DNA from 2 places in the Neobacillus niacini genome. Region 1 is predicted to be linked to the other one. Evidence: riboswitches for the same ligand, from Rfam matches in the RefSeq annotation. Region 1 holds a riboswitch; the other holds the start of a gene.
The links. A riboswitch is a leader RNA that binds a small molecule or an ion and turns the genes downstream of it on or off. The one in region 1 is predicted to bind lysine.
Positions count from the first base shown of each region.

Region 2: it holds a riboswitch for lysine, as region 1 does, so the genes downstream of both, dapA (4-hydroxy-tetrahydrodipicolinate synthase) here and ACN6MT_RS04465 (transporter substrate-binding domain-containing protein) in region 1, are expected to answer to the same signal.

Region 1 covers NZ_CP183883.1:933,079-936,188, reverse strand. Annotated here, with positions in the region: gene ACN6MT_RS04475 (amino acid ABC transporter ATP-binding protein) at 1-43, opposite strand, end outside; gene ACN6MT_RS04470 (amino acid ABC transporter permease) at 64-795, opposite strand; gene ACN6MT_RS04465 (transporter substrate-binding domain-containing protein) at 857-1,693, opposite strand; lysine riboswitch at 1,797-1,978, opposite strand; gene ACN6MT_RS04460 (CidA/LrgA family protein) at 2,162-2,566, shown strand; gene ACN6MT_RS04455 (LrgB family protein) at 2,536-3,110, shown strand, end outside.
Region 2 covers NZ_CP183883.1:148,505-151,614, forward strand. Annotated here, with positions in the region: gene ACN6MT_RS00760 (class I SAM-dependent rRNA methyltransferase) at 1-1,100, shown strand, start outside; lysine riboswitch at 1,267-1,447, shown strand; gene dapA (4-hydroxy-tetrahydrodipicolinate synthase) at 1,575-2,453, shown strand; gene ACN6MT_RS00770 (hypothetical protein) at 2,649-3,110, shown strand, end outside.

The sequences.
Region 1 (3,110 bases):
CAAAGGATTTGTTTAAATGTTGAATGTCAATGATCTTTTCCATATTCACTCCTCCTTCCTCATTTATTTTTGTAGAGTATCGTTACTAATCATCGTATAGTTGTCAGCACCATCTAATTTCTTTTCAATATATAACAATATTCTTGTTACAATAAAGGTCATCACAAAATAAATCATACATGCTACGAAAAAGGATTCAAAATATCTAAAGTTATTTCCTGAAATCGATTTTGTCACGAAATATAATTCTGTAACGGAAATCACATTCAGAACCGATGTATCTTTAATATTAATAACAAATTGGTTTCCTGTTGCAGGCAGAATATTGCGAATCACCTGGGGTAATACCACATTCCACATTGTTTGGACATGAGTCATGCCGATCGCATGTGCTGCCTCGAACTGTCCCTTATCAATCGAAACAATTCCACCACGGACAATTTCCGCCATATAGGCTCCTGTATTGATGGATACAACAATAATAGCTGCAGCAAAAACATTCATATCGATACCAAATGCTAGCGCAGAACCATAATAGATTACCATTGCTTGTACAATCATTGGTGTTCCACGGAAGAATTCAATATAGATAGATAGAATTGCGTTAATTACGTTTAAAAGTAATTTTTTTGCCCCTCGTTCAGGCATTGGTATTGTTCTTATTACCCCTGCTAATAATCCAATTACTGCTCCAATAACCGTTCCTATAAGAGCAATCATAAGTGTTAAACCAGCGCCACGAAGGAACATAGGCCAGTTTTCTGAAATTATTTTAATGACCCACTCAAGACTCATCTTTTATCCTCCTTTACTGTATAAAACCGACTGTATGATTAATACAGCCGGTTTCTCACTATTACTGTGCTGCTGGTTGATTTTTAATAGCATTATCCATAATGCTTGTGCGTTCTTCTTCTGAGATACCTTTTAAAATTTCATTGATTTTATCTGTAGACTTGCTTCCTTTTTTAACACCAACAGCGATTGCTGTATCATCTGGTGATGTTTTAAATCCATCCTCAAATTCAACCATTACATAGTTATCATTAGCAGCTGAAGCACTAACACCTTCAGGACGCTCTGAAACGTATCCGTCAATTATCCCTGATTCAAGAGCCACCCTCATTGCTGGGAAGTTATCCATTGCTGTTTTCTTTTCTACACCTTTAATTTGGTCAATCACTGAATAATGGAATGTATTTAATTGAGCTGTAACCTTTGCTCCTTTGAAATCTTGAATGGACGTAGCACCTTCATACTTGCTTCCTTTTTTCACAACCATTACTAGGTTGGATGTATAATAATTATCCGAGAAGTCAATTGATTCTTTACGTTCTGCAGTCGGTGACATACCAGCGATGATGGCGTCAATTTTGCCGGATGTTAAAGCTGGTACCAGGCCATCCCACTCTGTTTTGACAATCACTAATTCTTTTCCTAAGCCTTCAGCGACTTTTTTGGCGATTTCTACGTCGTAACCACCAGCATATTCTGAAGAACCAGCGATTTTAACGCCACCATTGGAATCATCGTTTTGAGTCCAGTTAAAAGGAGCATATCCCGCTTCAAGACCAACCTTAAATGTATTATCTTCAGATGATCCAGAATCAGAACTGTTACTTGTCCCACAACCTGCTAATAGAAGAATAGTTGAAACCAATAAAACTATGAATAATGAAAACTTGTTTTTCATAATGTCTCTCCTCCTGTTTTTCCTCTAAATTACGACAAAAAACGACCTGAGGTATACTCAGGTCGCACTATACATAGTTGCCCTTAAGTCCTCTCTTTATCCCAAATGAGATAGCACAACTCAATAAACTGGGGAGTTTATTGAGACAGTCCTGCAGCTCTTAACTACAGACCCAGCATGTAATAACGAGAATATTACAAACTTCGGCGACATTTCCTTCTCCTTAGCATCACGGCTTCTCAAGCTCCACTAAAGACTGTTAAATATCGCGCCTCTACCTCACTGTATAAAAAGTGAGGTCTTATTAAATTATTTTTATATAATACAGTATAAAACCAATATCCGTCAATGGAAACATATAGAAAGCACCTGTGCAATCAATGGGTGTATAATGAAAAAAGTTCTTTAATAGTAGACTTTATAGAAAGAAGGTAAGTTGCAGTCTCTCATTTGAGGGACCCGGAGCATATGAAATTCCTAATCATTGTTTTGCAAATTGGTATATTATATATTTTTTCCTTCATTGGAAAGGCGATTCAAAACCTTTTTCACCTGATGATTCCAGGTAGTATTATCGCACTAATATTACTTTTCGTTTGTTTGTGTTTGAAAATTATCCCGGTAAAATTTATTGAGCAGGGTGCAGGTTTTCTATTAAGTATATTAACTTTGTTTTTTATTCCGGCTACTGTTGGTATCATGAATTACCCTTCCTTGCTTTCGGTTCAAGGTGCAATGCTCTTTATAGTCATTCTATTAAGCACCATAATTACCATCGCAATAGCAGGAAGGGCAAGCCAATTCTTTGAAAAGAAAGCGAAAAATAGAGAGGATGAACAGGAATGCAACAAGCACTATTCCCAATCTGGATGATTTTATTGACTGTCCTTGCCTTCTTCGCAATGACCCGATTATACAACCGTTTCTCATATTCATTTTTCATTCCGGTTTTAACCGCTACCGTCCTGATTGTCATCATCCTCGTAGTGCTTGATATTCCTTATAAAAGCTATATGATTGGAGGACATTGGATTAACTCTCTTTTGGAACCGGCCGTTGTGGCACTTGCTTATCCTTTGTATAAACAACGTCACTTTTTAATGACTCATTTGTTTCCGATATTGGGCGGGGTTTTGATCGGAGCTATCACTGGGATGATGAGTGTCAGCATCTTAGCTAAGATATTTGGAATGTCCCACCCGTTAGTTCTTTCCATTATCCCTAAATCCATTACAACGCCTGTTGCAATTGAAGTGGCTAGAGGATTGGGAGGAAACGCCTCAATAGCTGTAATCAGCGTAATGATTGCCGGCATATTTGGCGTCATGGCAGCGCCCATGATCTTTAAATTCACACAGGTGCATAGCCCCATTGGGAGAGGAATTGGGCTTGGAAGTGCCTCACATGCCATAGGAAC
Region 2 (3,110 bases), 780 kb from region 1:
ATGTTCTAGATGAAGAAGGTAGCACCATAAACCTTGTTGATGAAAAGAACAACTTTATTTCTAAAGGCTATTATGGTAAGCAAAATAAAGGTCTCGGTTGGGTGCTTAGCGCTAAAGAAAGTGAAACGTTTGATCATAGCTTTTTTCAAAAGACTTTGAAGGCTGCCTTCGATCAGAGAGAATTTTTTTACAACAGTTCTGAAACAACAGCATTTCGAGTGTTTAATGGTGAAGGCGATGGAATCGGTGGTTTAACGATTGATTACTTTGATGGTTATTACTTGATTACCTGGTACAGTATAGGCATTTATCATTTTCGAGAATTTATTATAGATTCATTGAAGGAATTAGTGGAGTATAAAGCCATCTATCAGAAAAAGCGTTTTGATGAAAGTGGTAAATACATTGAAGAGGATGACTTCGTCACAGGTAAACGAGGAGAGTTCCCAGTTATCGTGAAGGAAAACGGCGTCAATATTGCCGTTTATTTAAATGAAAGTGCTATGGTCGGTGTATTCTTAGATCAAAAGGATGTTAGAAAAGCATTACGAGATAGGTATACACAAGGGAAACGGGTATTAAATACATTCTCCTATACCGGAGTGTTTTCAGTGTTTTCCGCTTTAGGTGGCGCAAAAAAAACGACAAGTGTCGACCTTGCTAATCGTAGCAAACGTAAAACAATTGAGCAATTCCAAGTGAATGGAATAGCATATGAGGATCAAGATATCATTGTAGAGGATGTATTCAACTACTTCAAATATGCTGTAAGAAAAGGGCTACTGTTTGATGTCGTTATTCTTGATCCTCCAAGTTTCGCAAAATCAAAAAAGTTTGTTTTCAGTGCAGAAAAAGATTATAAAAACCTGTTAAAGGATGCCATCTCAATAACGGAGGATAACGGAACGATCCTCGCATCCACCAATTCTAGCTCTTTTAATATGGACAAATTTAAAGGGTTCATAGATACAGCCTTTAAGGAATCAAAAAAACGCTATAAAATAATGGAAGAATACTCACTTCCTGACGACTTCCGAACCAATAAACATTACCCAGAATCGGACTACCTAAAAGTAGTTTTCATTAAAAAGATAGGATAAAGTTCCAGTTCATAGGAATTTACTGTCCACCCCACACGGACAGTGTCCACGAGTGGTGCCTGTCACCGCAGTCCCTACGGTGACAGGGCACCTTTGCTCTTGAATTTTATAGAATTTTCTGCTATTATTATTAATAATTAAATATTTTCTTACTTCATTACCTTGAAGTGAGGATAGAGGCGCAAAGACCATAAGTACGCAATAGGAGGATAATGAGGTCCTAGGATGATTGTGGAAAGGGGAATTTGCCGAAGTGGTTAGAATCTCATTTGTCTATGCCGCTGGTTCTGCTATTGAATAAATACAGAACTGTCATATAGGTGACTATATGGAGGGCTATCTTACGCAAAGGAACGGTTTTAAATTATGTTTCTACTGCAGTAGCGAGCCTTCGTTGCTGCTTTTTTGCGTTTACTATTGATTGACCTGATCTACCTCTAATTTTTATTAAAAATTATGTAAAGGGTGAGCTTGATGATTTTTGGCCAAGTTTTAACAGCTATGGTGACGCCATTTGATCAACATGGAGAGATTGACTATCACGCAGCTAGAGCACTAGTAAATTATTTAATTGCTAATGGTACGGATGGATTAGTAGTTGCAGGAACCACTGGAGAATCTCCAACATTAACAACAGAGGAAAAAATAGCGTTATTTAAATTCGTGGTCGAGGTTGCAGCCGGCAGGGTGCCTGTCATCGCTGGAACTGGCTCTAATAACACGAGAGCATCTATCAGCTTAACGAAACAGGCAGAAGCAGCAGGCGTTGATGGAATTATGCTCGTAGCTCCATACTACAATAAACCATCTCAAGAAGGGTTATTTCAGCATTTTAAAGCCATTGCGGAAGCTACTTCCTTACCGATAATGCTTTATAATATTCCTGGACGCTGTGCCGTCAACATCTCCGTAGAAACCATTGTCCGCCTCTCAGAAATTAGTAATATTGTGGCGGTAAAAGAAGCAAGCGGCGATTTAGATGCCATGGCAGAAATCATTGGCCGTACTCCGGATACATTTACATTGTACAGTGGTGATGATGGACTAACTATACCAGTCCTAGCCATCGGCGGCGCAGGTGTTGTGTCTGTTGCTTCGCATATCATTGGCAATCAAATGCAGGAGATGGTTACACTATTTAAAAATGGACGTGTTCAAGAAGCAGCTGTTTTACACCGCAGCCTTCTCCCAATTATGAAAGCATTATTTGCAGCACCTAACCCTACACCAGTAAAAGCTGCATTAAATATGCAAGGTGTCCAGGTTGGGGAAGTCCGTCTTCCCATGATTCCCTTGAATGATGAAGAAAAGAGTGCACTGCAAAAAGTACTCCCAATTAACACCCTGGTTTAATCTGATTATCATTCCTGTCCCTTCGTGGGGCAGGTTCTTTTTTACAAAAAATTAATATTCAAATATTCACAAATATTACAATTCTCATGATAATCCTCTTCCCTATAAAATTGTATACTACAAATAGTTACATCCAATTCCCCTGATTTACCCTCTCTGCTACGCCCCTAAAAAACTCTGAAAGCAGGTCGATTTATGAAAATTAGTAAAAAGAAAAATTCTAGAGACAAAAACATGCCGGAAATAAACGCATGGGCAATTCCTATGACAACTCCACAAGAAAGAAAGAGCGTATTTATGGACTTAGCGACAAGTTCTGAATTTGGAATGAGGAATCGAGGTCTTGTCTTTTACTATGGAAAGGACTTAATTGCATACAAACGTGAAAAACCCTCTGACGAAAATCGCAACGAATTTCTCCGGGTTCTATCAAAATTTATGACCGATTGTTTAGAAGATGATTGTCCTTCCTCTTGGGATCTCTGTGGGTCCTCATTCTGGGAAAAACTCATTTATTACTTTTATCCCCAAAACATATCAATCTCACCAGCTATGAAGGAAGCAGCTAACTTCCTAATCCAATTGAAAAAGTTTGTTCAATGGCTTGATAAAAGAGTTGGTACTCATTATTATCCTGCAATCGAAATATCCACTTCA